One region of the Lysinibacillus sp. SGAir0095 genome, then DNA from elsewhere that is predicted to be linked to it. Evidence: riboswitches for the same ligand, from Rfam matches in the RefSeq annotation. Region 1 holds a riboswitch; each other region holds the start of a gene.
What was found. Region 1 has a riboswitch for S-adenosylmethionine ahead of C1N55_RS01475 (O-acetylhomoserine aminocarboxypropyltransferase/cysteine synthase family protein). Riboswitches for the same ligand answer to the same signal wherever they lie in the genome.
Positions count from the first base shown of each region.

Region 2: another riboswitch for S-adenosylmethionine. It lies ahead of C1N55_RS15160 (methionine ABC transporter ATP-binding protein); the one in region 1 lies ahead of C1N55_RS01475 (O-acetylhomoserine aminocarboxypropyltransferase/cysteine synthase family protein).
Region 3: another riboswitch for S-adenosylmethionine. It lies ahead of metA (homoserine O-acetyltransferase MetA); the one in region 1 lies ahead of C1N55_RS01475 (O-acetylhomoserine aminocarboxypropyltransferase/cysteine synthase family protein).
Region 4: another riboswitch for S-adenosylmethionine. It lies ahead of metK (methionine adenosyltransferase); the one in region 1 lies ahead of C1N55_RS01475 (O-acetylhomoserine aminocarboxypropyltransferase/cysteine synthase family protein).

Region 1 is NZ_CP028083.1:298,325-302,180, forward strand. It holds gene C1N55_RS01470 (glycerol-3-phosphate acyltransferase) at 208-840, opposite strand; SAM riboswitch class I at 992-1,098, shown strand; gene C1N55_RS01475 (O-acetylhomoserine aminocarboxypropyltransferase/cysteine synthase family protein) at 1,212-2,513, shown strand; gene C1N55_RS01480 (hypothetical protein) at 2,784-3,173, shown strand; gene C1N55_RS01485 (RNA polymerase sigma factor) at 3,355-3,856, shown strand, end outside.
Region 2 is NZ_CP028083.1:3,045,490-3,049,345, forward strand. It holds gene C1N55_RS15155 (methionine ABC transporter permease) at 1-433, opposite strand, end outside; gene C1N55_RS15160 (methionine ABC transporter ATP-binding protein) at 426-1,451, opposite strand; SAM riboswitch class I at 1,642-1,747, opposite strand; gene C1N55_RS15165 (thioredoxin family protein) at 1,798-2,109, opposite strand; gene C1N55_RS15170 (toprim domain-containing protein) at 2,153-2,509, opposite strand; gene gcvH (glycine cleavage system protein GcvH) at 2,744-3,124, opposite strand; gene C1N55_RS15180 (arsenate reductase family protein) at 3,206-3,562, opposite strand; gene C1N55_RS15185 (acyl-CoA dehydrogenase family protein) at 3,777-3,856, opposite strand, start outside.
Region 3 is NZ_CP028083.1:2,141,450-2,145,305, reverse strand. It holds gene C1N55_RS10535 (DEAD/DEAH box helicase) at 1-390, shown strand, start outside; gene C1N55_RS10530 (hypothetical protein) at 406-1,179, shown strand; SAM riboswitch class I at 1,283-1,390, shown strand; gene metA (homoserine O-acetyltransferase MetA) at 1,493-2,431, shown strand; gene C1N55_RS10520 (MBL fold metallo-hydrolase) at 2,647-3,507, shown strand; gene C1N55_RS10515 (GntP family permease) at 3,768-3,856, shown strand, end outside.
Region 4 is NZ_CP028083.1:2,943,092-2,946,947, forward strand. It holds gene C1N55_RS14480 (hypothetical protein) at 1-291, shown strand, start outside; gene metK (methionine adenosyltransferase) at 344-1,540, opposite strand; SAM riboswitch class I at 1,984-2,097, opposite strand; gene pckA (phosphoenolpyruvate carboxykinase (ATP)) at 2,295-3,856, shown strand, end outside.

The sequences.
Region 1 (3,856 bases):
TGAGAGATTGCATTTTCTGCGACGAAAGCAAAGCGCCAGTCGCAAAAAGGAGCTCAGGCGGGTTTTTAGAGATTGCATTTTCTGCGACGAAAGCAAAAGCGCCAGTCGCAAAAAGGAGCTCAGGCGGGTTTTTAGAGATTGCATTTTCTGCGACGAAAGCAAAGCGACAATCGCAAAAAAAGCAGAACTCAGGTTTTCGAAAGATCGCTATCGCTTCTTCTTAAAAGCAGCTGTAACTTTTGGTTCCGTCCCGAGTCGCATACGGTTGATGTTCTCGATATGAAGATAAAGTGCGATTAATAATAAAGTCAGTGTAATAATGAATGGCCCAATTGTTGGTTCGATTAAAAGTGCAGTGACTGCGAATATAATATATAAAATACCAACGCCAATAAGTAAATAATTTGTTAAAAGCGATGTAATCACAAAAGCAAGTACAGCAATTAATCCCAATTTCCAATTCAGTGCAATAAAAATGCCAATTAAAGAAGCAGTACCTTTTCCACCGCGAAACCTCATATGAATTGGGAAGTTATGGCCAAGGATTACTGCTGCACCAGTAAGGTATAGTAAAAGTGAAGTCTGATTAAGGGTAAAGGATTCAAAGTTAACTAAGTAGAGACGTATGAATACAATTGCTACTATTCCTTTTCCAATGTCGATTAAAGCAACAAGAACACCATATTTCCAACCTAATGACAGGGTTGCATTTGATGCTCCTGCATTCCCATGTCCAACTTCTTTCAGGTTTACGCCTGAAAGTAATTTAGCAATATTAGAGCCATGAATGCAGCCAATTAGATAACCTGCTAATAATATAAAGATAATGGCATAAAGCAAAATGAAAACTCCCTTCAAAGTATGCTTTTTACAATATACTCTATGATTATATAAGATGTTTCAAATATTTTCGAAATATTTTAAAAATGCAGTTGACATAGTAGATTACTATGCTTTATAGTTTCTATAACGATGGAACATGAATCAAATACCTTTATCCAGAGAGGCGGAGGGACTAGGCCCTACGATGCCCAGCAACCAGCGATTACGCAAAGGTGCTAATTCCTACAGATTTTGATTAGATCTGAGAGATAAGGGGAGGAAAAATTGCAACTTTGCAGCCCTCTTCTTAGAAGAGGGCTTTTGTTTTTCCATAAGGTCCTCCTCATTAGTTAGATCACCCCATCGATTCTATTTTAGGAGGAGAAAACATGTCACAGCAACGACCGGAAACACAATTGCTTCATGGAGGGCAAAAGCCAGATCCAGTAACAGGAGCAATCGCAGTACCCATTTACAGAACAACGGCTTATGCTTTTGAAAACACTGAGCATGCACGAAAGCTTTTTGCACTAGAACAAACGGGTAACATCTATTCACGTATTATGAACCCAACTGTCGATGTTTTTGAAAAACGTGTGGCTTTACTTGAAGGTGGAACAGCTGCAGTTGCGTTATCTTCAGGTGCAGCGGCCATTGCTTTTTCTATCTTGAATATTGCTGGTACAGGAGATGAAATTGTTTCAGCAGGATCGCTTTATGGTGGTACCTATAACTTATTTGCGAATACATTGCCACGCTATGGTATTACAACGGTATTTGTAGATGAGAGTAACCCTGAAAATTTTGAAGCGGCCATTACGGACAAAACAAAAGCAATTTATGCAGAAACAGTGGGTAATCCAAGCTTAAACATTTTAGATATCGAGCGAGTAGCGGAAATTGCTCATGCGCATGGACTTCCGTTAATCATCGATAATACTTTCCCATCCCCATATGGATCGAATCCAATCGACTTTGGAGCAGATGTTGTGGTACATTCAGCAACTAAATGGATTGGTGGTCATGGTACAACAATTGGAGGTGTCGTAGTAGATGCCGGTAAGTTTGACTGGACAAGCGGACGCTTCCCGGGATTCACTGAACCAGATGAGTCTTACCACGGCATACGTTACGGCATTGATACAGCAGGGGCTGCTTTTGCAACAAAGTTGCGGGTTCAATTATTACGCGACTTCGGTCCAACTCTAAGTGCGGATAGTGCATTTAACTTCCTTCAAGGTTTAGAGACGCTTCATTTGCGTTATACAAAGCATGGAGAAAATGCATTGAAGGTTACAGAATACTTGGAAAACCACCCATTCGTGGAATATGTCAACTATCCAGGCAAGGAAAGCTTCCCATCGCATTCATTAGCGAAAAAATACCTGAAAAATGGTTACGGCTCTATGATTACATTTGGCATCAAAGGTGGCCGTGATGTAGGAAGTAAAGTAATTGACAATGTCCAGCTTTTCTCTCATGTGGCAAACGTAGGGGATGCAAAATCTCTAATTATTCACCCTGCTTCAACAACTCATCAACAACTATCGCAAGAAGAGTTAAAGGTGGCTGGTGTTTCTGAAGAGCTCATTCGCTTGTCAGTTGGCTTAGAGGCTGTAGAAGATATCATTGCAGATTTAGATCAGGCTTTGGAAAAAGCGGTTGAAAATATTGCACAAGCAAACGCCTAATTAGATAGATGGAATTGGTGAAAATGACCTTTCACTCATTTGTGAAATAGGAGAGTTTTCACCAATTTTATCTAATGCCATTCATTCGGTTATGTTGCATCTTAAAACCTAGTAATTCAATTAGTTTTATTGACTTTTAGGTGTTTAATTCATATAATATCTAATATAGAGAAAACTTATCGGAATTAAAATCTATCCCTTGCAGGTTAAATTTTTAATTGGTTTACAGGTTTTCGATACGGTATTACTTAGTAAAAGGAGTGTTGTTAAATGGGAAACATCTATAGTGCGCAAAATATCGCAGCATATTTTATATATGAATTAAATGAAAAAGGTGCCTTTATAAATGCATTTTCACTTCAGCGTTTATTAGCTGGTGTAGATAATCTTTGGCATAAGACATTTGGACATACAGCGTACAAAGAGGAAATTGCAACATTTTCAGAAAGTAATTATTACGTAAAAGAAGTTTTCGAAGCGTACAAAGAGTTTGGAAATCATCACTTGTCAATACCGGCAAAGGAATGGCATTTAGAGTATGGTCAATTCCAGCTTGTTCAGCGCACGTATGGCGTACCCGTCTTTACAACTAAAGAAATGCTGCTAGTTAATAGTGTCATAAATAAATTTAAAAAAATGACCATAAATCAAGCATCCTAGCAATCTCCCATTTAACAACTCCTAAATAGTGTATTTGATTTAAACCTGTATGATTTGATACAGGTTTTTTTTATTTTTTGCAACTTAAAGTTTTGCTCTGTTGAAAACTTTTTGGAAAGTGCATAGGTATTATTAGTAAACAAATTAACTGTTCCAAGAAATGAATGAAAGGATGTGAATTATGAAGGAAAAAGAAATGATTCAACAGATAAAAAATGGAGACGTTCGAGCATTTCGTGAATTATATGATCTTTATTTTGATTATGCCATTAGAGTTGCAACAATTATCATGAACCATCAGCGTTCAAATGCAACAGATGCAGTACAAGAAACCTTTATTCGTGTTTATCAAAACATCCAAAGCTATGATACTAGTCGTCCATTTAAAGCATGGTTTTATCGGATTCTCATTAATGAATGTAACAGGATATTAAAACGGGATGGCAAAATCCTTAGTGTAGGTGAGATCATGGTCGAAACGAAGAATGATGGGCAAATGGGTGAGGATATCTCCCGTTTTACTGAATATGAGAGTTTGTATAGTGCCATTGAGAGTTTGGAGCAGCATCACCGGATTCCCATTGTATTGAAATATTTGAATGGCTTTAAGGAGAAGGAAATTGCAGAAATATTGAATGAAAACATCAACACGATTAAATCACGATTATATAAAGGGAAACAAA
Region 2 (3,856 bases), 1.4 Mb from region 1:
GAATTAATACCTTCCAAATAATTGTTGAAGTTTTCGCTCCCATTGATCGAGCCGCTTCAATGACACCTTTATCAATTTCTCTTAAGGCGATTAATACTAGTCGAGCATAAAATGGTCCAGCCCCAATAATAAGTGCAGGTAATGCTGCCTCAACTCCTCGGATTGTTCCAAGCAGGAATTTTGTAAACGGAATTAAAAGAATAATTAATACGATAAATGGGATAGATCTGAATATATTAACAAGAGATCCTGTTAATAAATTAACCATTTTATTTGCCCAAATTTGGTGTGGGCTTGTCAAAAACAGCAATATTCCAATTGCTAGTCCAAGTACAAAGGTTACTCCTGTAGAAATTACCGTCATATATAATGTCTCGTAGGTAGCTTCCCACAATTTTACCCAATCAACATTCGGAAATAATTGATTAAACATGGTCAATCACCTCCGCTTGAATTTCTCTCGTCTCTAAAAGTTTAAATGCTTCTTCAACCTGATTTGGTTTCCCATCGATTTGTACAATTAATGTTCCATATGGGCCACTTGTAGTTTGTGTAATATTTCCGTGAACAATATTCACTTCAACATCAAATTCCTTAATAATTTGTGAAATGACTGGCTGTTCCGTTTTATTCCCAATAAACGTCAGTTTCACTAGTTTCCCTGTTGGGTAGTTGACTAGAATTTGCTCGATTGATTCCTTGGATTCTTTTGTTCCAGAAACCTGCATCACGAAATTCTTAGTGATTTCAGCTTGTGGATTTTGGAAGACCTGTAGCACTTCTCCCGATTCAACTACTTGTCCAGCTTCCATTACCGCTACACGTCGACAAATTTTGCGAATGACATGCATTTCATGTGTAATAAGTACAATCGTTAGCCCGAGACGCTTATTGATGTCTAGCAATAATTCCAAAATTGCATCCGTTGTTTCTGGATCAAGGGCACTTGTTGCCTCATCGCAAAGCAATACTTCCGGATTATTTGCAAGGGCTCTTGCAATCCCCACACGCTGCTTTTGACCACCCGATAATTGAGATGGGTAAGCATTCTCTCTTCCAGTTAAACCAACCAAATCGATTAACTCTTTCACACGTTTTGTTCGTTCTGCCTTCGAAACTCCTGCAATTTCTAATGGAAAAGCAATGTTCTCTGCAACTGTACGCGACCATAGCAGATTGAAATGCTGGAAAATCATACTGATTTTTTGTCTTGCTTGGCGAAGCAGCGAACCTGAAATAGAAGAAATTACCTGACCATTCACTTCTACCGTCCCTGTGGAAGGTTTTTCCAGACCGTTAAGTAAACGAATCATTGTACTTTTTCCTGCGCCACTATAACCGATAATTCCAAATATTTCACCTTTGTTAATGGATAAATTAACATCCTTGACAGCTGTTATCTCTCCATTTTTTGTTTTATATATTTTCGATATGTCTTTAAGTTCAATCATATGCGACTCCTTACTATGCGTTCTATAGCGAACCGTAACTATGTATTCTTATATCTATACTTGAAGGTATTTTCAGTTTACCCATTTAGCGATTGTGAAATTTATAATCTAGCAATTATTTGAAAACAAAAAATCCCTTCTACCAAGACAAGTAGAAGGGAACGTAACTGTATTGTTTACGTTAACCGTTCTCTTATCTTCCAAAGTATCCACTTCGCGTGACTTGGCACCTTTTCACAAAATGTGATGGTTGCCGGGCTTCATAGGGCACTTCCCTCCACCGCTCTTTATAAGAGTTACGATATTAAATTTTAGATTATGGATGTTACTTTACCATGTTAGTTCTCTATGCGTCAACACTTTTTTTCAACTTCTCATAGAGGAATGGTACAGATTGGAAAGCATATACTTTTTCGACATTTCCATTTTCACTGATTAGTAAACATGGAACACTTTCAATTTGATAATCCATTGCTAAATTTCCTAAGTAATTAATATTTGCCTTGCCTAGAGGTAAATCTGGCAAAAGGTTTTCGATAACATCCATCATTTTCGATGCGACAGCACAAGTTCCACACATCGGCGTATATAGATAAAAGGCAACTAAGGAATTTTTCTCCTGTTGTTGCGCCCAATTTTCAATTGTCCATTCTTTCATTAACCATCATCCTACTCGTTCGTTTAGGTAATAATACAACTATTTACGTCTCAATTGATGAAGATAAATATTGCTTATGCACCGAGAATTTGGCATCACTTAACAAATTTGCCAACACTTTTTTAGGAGCATTCGCCACTTCGATATATGTTCGAGGTATGAAAAGATGAACAGCCTCAGAATAAATTCTTTTTGTTAGCTTTCTCAACTTTTCTCCTGAATTATCCGCATCAAATAACGTATAGAGTTTACATTCTTCAAATGGTTCCAGAAGATCTAATAAGGCATCCTCACTAATCGTACCATTCGTACAAATAATTTTAACATCCTCAGCAAAGATTGGTGCAATGTTTAACTTATCCGATCGACCCTCAACAATTATACACTTATCAACTATCATTTGCTTCACCCCACGATTTGTAGTAACACAGCTAAATAACGTCTTCAAATATGCATAAGGATAATGATTGAAAAGCACGGTTTTCATTAGTGAAAATCGATGTCTTTTCTCACTGATTTTGTGAGACTGTCTACAAATGATCAGTGAAATAAAAGATATGGTTATTTATTATATTTAGATTGTAAAAAAAACGCCAGTGGTTTTCTGGCGTTTTCTTTTTATATCATATTCATATTATGCGTCAATTAATTCATCATATTGCTCAGGAGTTAATAAAGCTTCCACTTCTGAAAGATCAGCCGGTTCAATTACTATCATCCAAGCTTGTTCATAAGGTGATTCATTTACAAATTCTGGACTATCTTCAAGCTCGCTATTGATTTCAACCACTTTACCTGAAATTGGTGCGTATAGTTCTGAAACTGTTTTTACAGATTCCACACTACCGAATGGTTCGTTTAATTGAATTTCGTCGCCAACTTGTGGAAGTTCAACGAATACAATATCGCCAAGTTCAGATTGTGCAAAGTGTGTAATTCCAATGCGTACTTTTCCATCTTCAACTTTTACCCATTCGTGTTCTTTAGAGTAACGTAAATCTTTCGGTGTGCTCACTAAAAACCCCTCCAAATATATGTAATTCATACATGATAAGTTTGACATATTTCATAACCAAAAACAAGATAGAGTATGGCTTTATTTCCAAGATTCGATGAAGTCAGACTCTTTAAAGCCTAAAGTAACTTTTTCTCCATCTGTCACAAGCGGTCTTTTGATCAACATGCCGTCAGAAGCCAATAATTTCAGCTGTTCATCTTCTGACATTGAACTTAATTTATCTTTTAAGCCCAATTCTTTATACTTCATACCAGATGTATTAAAAAACTTTTTTAAAGGAAGCTCACTTTTTTCCCAGATTGTTTTTAATTCTTCTTTCGATGGGGTCTGTTCCACAATATGAATCGCTTCAAAGTGAATATCATTGTCCTTCAACCATTTTTCTGCTTTCTTACAAGTTGTACAACGCGGATATTGAATCAATTTAAGCACCATTAACAAGCTCCTTCACCAATCATTAATTTCATCTAACTAAAGTATATCAGAGAATTCTTGTGTGTGTATTGTATGTGTATCAGGTACATAAATAATTCATAGCGTACCAGGTACACACACAATTCTGAATAGTTAGAATAGTTTGTGTACCTGGTACATATACTATTCAATTAAAAAACGGGCATCCTTTGTTTAGGATGCCCGTCTCGGGTAATTATACGATATATTTTTCTGCTTCAATAAGTTTTACTGAAGCTTCGCGTTTTTTCAAGATTAAGTTATAAGGATTGCTTC
Region 3 (3,856 bases), 1.8 Mb from region 1:
GATGATTTAAAATCAATTGGGGTTATTAGTTTCTATGCTGCCCAGGTAAAACGAATTGATCGACTTATTGAACAGGAACTAAACCTCCCTCATTTACACATCCGAACTGGTTCTGTCGATAAATTCCAGGGGATGGAGATGGATGTGATTTTGGTGAGTATGGTTCGTAATAATGATAATAAATATGGTGATATCGGATTTGCCAAAGATTATCGTCGTTTAAATGTTGCTTTATCGCGAGCAAGAGAATTACTTGTATTAATTGGAAGTACAGAAATGTTTGTGAATCGTCCGAAAAAAGAAGAAACTCGCAAAATGTATAAAACACTATTAAATACTGTGAAGTCCCAAGACGGTTATCGAAATACAATCGAGAGTTACATTTCGTAAATTTAAGGAGGAAAAATGGAACTACATTCCTTACAGAAATCGCTTGAGTTAGAACTTACACAAAAAACGGAAGTTTCAATACTTCAATCTGATACTTGGTGTGTTCCGGTGCATACCTTAAATGTCACCTATAAACCAGTCATTCGAACAAAAATGGATATTCTAATGAAAATGCTTTTTCTTTCACTGAAAGATACAAAATTTGAAAGTGCTGAACAAATTAGTGAAATTCTCCTGGTAGAACAACTTTTTGTAGAGGATTTGTTATCAAAAATGCAAAAGACCAACCTAATTGCAAAAGTAGATGACTACTTCCTATTAACGGAAAAAGGGCAGAAACAGTTTGAGAATGGAGTTTTTGAAGAGGAGCAGGATGGAACTTCAACCGAGCTTCTTTATAGCCCGACTCATAGAAGTTTTTTAAAGGGCGATATAGAAGAAGTTCTCGAATTTGAAGATTTTCCAGAGAAAATTTTCCGTTATCAAGTACAAGATACTGAGTTAAGCTTTGAGGATCACCTTGTGATCAAGGAGCTGCAGTCTCAAAAAGAAGAAATTGAAGAACCTGAGGAAGAACAAGCAAAACTTTTTATCACATCTATCGATTCTGTAGAAAATGTCCAAGTCAATGATGTGCCATGTATCGAATTTTTGCTTTATGATGAAGTAAAAGATTTATTTTCTACTCGCGTATGGAATACTTTAACGAGCAAATGGGATGAAACTTTAGAGCAACTCATCCAAGAAACTGACAAATCAACATGGCGAGATAAATTGACACGACAATAGGAAAATTCTTTTGATTTCAAAAATGTAATATTAATTTATAAAATAGAAATATGGAATATTGCAAATATTTATTCTCTATGTTAATATTTAAATAATTTCATCTATCTTATCAAGAGAAGCAGAGGGATATGGCCCAATGAAGCTTCAGCAACCTCTAACATCGTTAGAAAGGTGCTAATTCCAGCAAGACTTATGTCTTGGGAGATAAGAGTGCGCGTATAACTAATACCCTCTCATTCTCACGCTGGAATGAGAGGTTTTTTATTTGTCTGATTTAGATGAATTCGGCATGTTAAGAAATGGGGGAACAAGAATGCCTATCAATATACCAAAGAATTTGCCTGCAGGAGAAATATTGCGTAAAGAGAAAATTTTCGTCATGGAAGAAGACCGTGCAAGTACACAACAAATCCGACCATTAAACATCTTAGTGTGTAACTTGATGCCTGAAAAAGAAAAAACGGAGCTACAGTTATTACGCCTTTTAGGGAACACACCATTACAAACAAACGTGACATTTCTAAACACAGCTACGTATGCTTCAAGAAATGTATCAAGATCACATCTAGATACTTTTTACAAAACTTTTCATGAAATAAAGCACCGGCGTTTTGATGGGATGATAATTACAGGAGCACCAGTGGAACGAATGGAATTTGAAGAGGTTAGTTATTGGGAAGAAATATCCCAAATCATGGACTGGGCTCAACTTAATGTTACTTCCTGTATGTATATTTGTTGGGGAGCGCAGGCTGCCCTATATAAACATTTCAATATCGGGAAGTTCGAGCTTCCTAAAAAATGCTCGGGTGTTTATTCCCATGTCATTACTGACCTAACAGTTGACTTAGTGCGTGGATTTAGCGATGAATATGTTGCACCGCATTCTCGTCATACTTCTGTTTCGCTAGAGGAAGTACAAAATCATCCAGATTTACTGTTACTTAGCTATTCAGAAGAAGCGGGTCCCTTCATCGTACAATCAAAAGACACAAAGCATATTATGATTACTGGCCATTTAGAATACGATGCGACAACATTGGCGGATGAATATGCACGTGATGTAGAAAAAGGGGACACGGTAGACATTCCTGTGAATTACTTCCCGAATAATGATCCAAAGAATACGCCTAAAAATAGTTGGCGTGCCCATTCATATCTTCTTTTCTACAATTGGTTAAACTATTATGTATACCAAGAAACTCCATTTGATTGGCACTATGTAGAAGATACAATTGAGTTCCATATTTAACAAGTGAGCCATGTGTTTGAAACACATGGTTTTTTTGTGGGCAAACCACTGTATGAATTTAATTTTTTCCAATAGTCGATGGATCTCATCAAACTTTTTCTGGTTTATCAAAGTCTCCTAAAACTACTTATCCCCAAATATTGTGGGTTTTTATCATTTTGGAATGAATAGGGATTATTTTTATAGAAAAAATACTATTGGAAGGAGGCAAAAATTTGTCTGAACAAATGAATTATGGTGAGGATTATAAATATATTCCTATGTCATCAGTTTCTAGTGGAAAAGGTCAAGAGATTATGCCTGATATTTATTCATTTACTGTTCAGGTTGTCAATTTGTGTATGATTGGCGAACCGAACAATCCGACAGGGTGGACTTTAGTTGATGCAGGGATGCCCAAATCCGTTAATACGATTATTAAAGAAGCTGAAAAGCGCTTCGGATCAAATGCACGTCCAAACGGCATTGTGTTAACCCATGGGCATTTTGATCATGTAGGGGCAATAATCGAGTTAGTCGAGCATTGGAATGTCCCCGTTTATGCCCATGAATTAGAAATTCCATATTTAACAGGGCAAAAGAGCTATCCTGAAGCTGACTCAAGCGTGGAAGGTGGACTTATTGCAAGGATTTCTCCTTATTTTCCGAACGAGCCAATCAATTTAGGACACCATGTAAAACCTTTGCCTAGTGATGGTTCAATCCCGGTGCTAAAGGATTGGAAATGGGTGCATACACCTGGGCATTCTCCTGGACATGTTTCCTTCTTTAGGGAAACAGATAGTGCATTGATTGCTGGTGATGCTTTTGTAACGGTTAAACAGGAATCCCTCTTTAAAGTTCTGGTACAGGAAAAGGAAATTAGTGGTCCGCCGCGTTATTTTACATCTGATTGGAAGCTATCCTGGCACTCCGTAAAGATACTGAAAGATTTAAAACCGACTGTCGCCATCACAGGCCATGGTTTACCGATGAAAGGTAGTGAGTTGACTGACAACTTAACTAAATTAGTAAATGATTTTGACCAAATTGCAATACCAAAATACGGCCGTTATGTCGATGGTTTAGAAAACTAAATAAATTCATGAAAAAAGGATGCGATATGCATTCTTTTTTTCGTAATGCCTCCTAAATAAAACTACTGAATCTATGAATATCACCACTTCCTCTCTAATAGAATGATTTAATATTTGCGAGACTCATTAACCACACCTTTGTTAACTTTACTTCCGATTTTTTTCTAAAGCGCTTTCACTGACGATTTCAATTTAAAGGGAGTAGAAATGACAAGAATCTATTTAAAAAAAATATTAAAGATAAAAAGAGGTGAAAATTTATGTGGAGTTTATTTATTATTGCACTATCTTTAATCTTGCTTGTGGTTTTAGCTATGCGTGGCTTTACAATTGTCATTATTGCGCCAGT
Region 4 (3,856 bases), 1.5 Mb from region 1:
TTATTAGGTGTCAATCATTATGTTTATTTAGATGAAAATTATATTGAGTACAACCCGTTAATTGGTAGTAAAGTAGTTTATGATTGGTCTGATTTATCAAGAGTAGGCCATGTGTATCCCAATGATGAATCTGGCAAAGAAATCTACAATTTCACCTTTAATGATGGGTATTATTTTGAATTTGAAGCTACGGGAGCAGTAGATTCCTCTATAAAAAGTAAAATCGACTCCAAAATTCGTTTACATAACGTCCCACTAGAACAAGAATTTCCCTCAAATGAAAACAGGTAGCACTCCTATGAATGCTACCTGTTTTATCTATATTCCCCTGCAAGAACAACTATTAAAGACTAGCTTTTTCTTTTAAAAGAGGAGCAATGTCTGTATTTTCCCAAGGAACATCTAAATCTGTACGACCAAAATGTCCATAGGCAGCTGTTTGCTTGTAAATTGGTCTACGAAGATCAAGCATTTTAATAATGCCAGCAGGACGTAAATCGAATAATTCACTTACCCATTCTACTAATTGCTCTTCCTTCACAATTCCAGTTCCGAAAGTATCTATTGCAATCGATACTGGACGAGCTACACCGATCGCATATGCTAACTGTACTTCAGCACGTTCAGCAAGTCCTGCGGCAACAATATTTTTTGCCACGTATCTTGCTGCATATGCTGCAGAACGGTCAACCTTTGTTGCATCCTTACCAGAAAAGGCGCCTCCACCATGACGAGCATAGCCACCGTAAGTATCAACAATAATTTTACGACCTGTTAAACCGGCATCTCCTTTAGGTCCACCGATAACAAAACGGCCAGTTGGGTTAATAAAGTATTTAGTGTTTGCATCAATTAATTCTTCTGGAACCACTACGTTAATAACCTTTTCTTTAATATCTTCTTGAATTTGGTCTAATGATACTTCTTCATCATGCTGAGTTGAAATAACAATTGTATCCACACGTACAGGCTTGTTTTCTTCATCATACTCAATTGTTACTTGAGTTTTGCCATCTGGACGTAAGTAGCCAAGCTCTTCAGATTTTCGCACTTCTGTTAAGCGTCGAGCTAATCTATGTGCAAGACTGATTGGCAATGGCATCAATTCTGGAGTTTCATTACATGCAAACCCGAACATTAATCCTTGGTCACCTGCTCCAATAGCTTCGATATCAGCATCAGTCAATGATCCTTCACGTGCTTCTAAAGCTTGGTCAACTCCTTGAGCAATATCTGGTGATTGTTCGCCAATAGCTACTAGCACAGCTAGGTTTTCTGCATCGAAACCATATTTTCCACGTGTATAGCCAATCTCAGCCACAGTATCACGAACAATTCCTTTAATATCTACATATGTAGAAGTAGTGATTTCACCTGCAACAAGTACTAAACCAGTTGTAACAGTTGTCTCACAAGCTACACGAGCATTTGGATCTTCTCTTAAAATTGCATCTAAAATTGCATCAGAAATTTGGTCACAGATTTTGTCTGGGTGTCCTTCTGTTACACTTTCTGATGTAAACAGTCTACGGTTTGTCATTTCGTTTCCTCCTAAGTTTATGTCGAGATATTTTCTCGATGTTGATACGGTACTCATTATCCATGTTAAACCCGCTCTACTAGTCCGTTATTTCAGCTGTTACCTTTTATTATTTGTTCTTCCTCTCCCATTTTTTAAAATTTAGTTAGGAAGTTTGGAATTATTGTTTTATTATTATGTATAAAACAGTAAATGAACAATACTTACCCATACAGCAATCACAGTAATTTATCAAAATTTTATTTCTGTATACTGTGGATATAAAAACACATTCTAAAATGGATATACGGTCTCTTCACAAATACATGGATTTAGAAAGGCACTGATAAAAATAGAAAGAAATGCTATACTTATCATTGTGTTCTAATTCGAAAAAAAAAATTCCTTATACTCTTGTTAAGTACATGAGTAAAAGGAATTGTGATTACATACATTACCTTTCACTCTTATCGTTCAAGGGTATTCCCTTGCATCAGGTTGGCACCATCGCGTTAAATGAATAACGCAGGTTGCCGGGCTTCATAGGGCCATGACCCTCCACCAACTCGGGATAAGAGTATCCGTTCAAGAATAAATCTTACGTAATGTATATTCACTTGTCAATCGTTTTTGAATATTTCTATTAAAGTTTCAAAATTAAAAAATAATTTTTGTATTAGTATAGACTATTTAATTCAATGTGTTATACTAATTATGAAAATAATCAAACCTCCCACGACTTTGGGAATTCTATAAAAAGGATGGTATTTAATCGATGAATTCAGTAGAAATTGCTAATGAGCTGAAGGAATTATTAAACGGCGAAAATATTAAAGTTCAATTATCCGTACCACAATTAGTGGAGAAAGCTACAGAACGTGGAGAAGCTACATTAACTGCTGATGGTGCATTAAGTGCTGAAACAGGCAAATATACTGGTCGTTCTCCTAAAGATAAATATATTGTAGAAGAAGAAAGCACAAAAGACAAAATCGACTGGGGTAATGTTAACCGCCCGATTTCTGCTGAAGTGTTTGATAAATTATATGTAAAAGTTGTCAACTATTTAAAAGAAAAAGATGAGCTGTATGTATTCAAGGGATATGCTGGTGCAGACAAGGACTCTCAGCTTCAAATCCAAGTAATTAATGAATATGCATGGCACAATCTATTCTGTCATCAATTATTCATCCGTCCAACTGAAACCGAATTAGCTACTCATAATGCAGAATTCACAATCGTATCAGCACCAAACTTTAAAGCAGATCCTACTGTTGATGGTACAGCTTCTGAAACATTTATCATCGTTTCTTTAGAAAAGAAGATTATCTTAATCGGTGGTACTGAATACGCTGGCGAAATGAAAAAATCAATCTTTGGCATTATGAACTACCTATTACCAGAAAATGATATTTTCTCTATGCATTGCTCTGCAAACGTAGGTGAAGCTGGAGATGTTGCATTATTCTTTGGTTTATCCGGTACAGGTAAAACGACTTTATCTGCGGATGCTAATCGTAAATTAATCGGTGATGACGAGCATGGCTGGTCAGATAATGGGGTGTTCAACATCGAAGGTGGTTGCTATGCAAAAACAATCAACCTTTCTGCTGAAAAAGAACCAGAAATTTATAATGCCATTCGTTTTGGAACAGTATTAGAAAACGTTGTAGTAGACCCAGAATCTCGCATTCCAAACTACGATGACAGTTCTTTAACTGAAAATACGCGTGCTGCGTATCCAATTCACTTTATCGATAATATCGTGATGCCTTCTGTTGCAGGTCATCCAAAAACAATCGTATTTTTAACTGCTGATGCTTTTGGTGTGTTGCCTCCAATCAGTAAACTAACAAAAGAACAAGCGATGTATCACTTCTTAAGTGGTTTCACTTCAAAATTAGCTGGTACAGAGCGAGGCGTAACATCTCCTGAGCCAGTATTCTCTACGTGCTTCGGATCACCATTCTTACCGCTTCCAGCTACACGCTACGCTGAGATGCTAGGTGAAAAAATTGATGAACACGGCTCACAAGTATTCTTAGTAAACACTGGATGGACTGGTGGAGAATATGGTGTCGGCACTCGTATGAAGCTTTCATATACTCGTACTATGGTTCGTGCTGCAATTGATGGAAAGCTAAACAACGTTGAAACTACACAAGATGCTATCTTTGGCTTACACATCCCAACAGCTGTTGAAGGTGTACCTAGCGAAGTATTAGATCCTCGTGCTGCTTGGGCGGATAAAGAAGCATACGATCAAAAGGCTGCTTTCTTATCTAACCTATTCAAAGAAAACTTCACTAAGTTCTCGAACGTTTCTGAAGATATCTT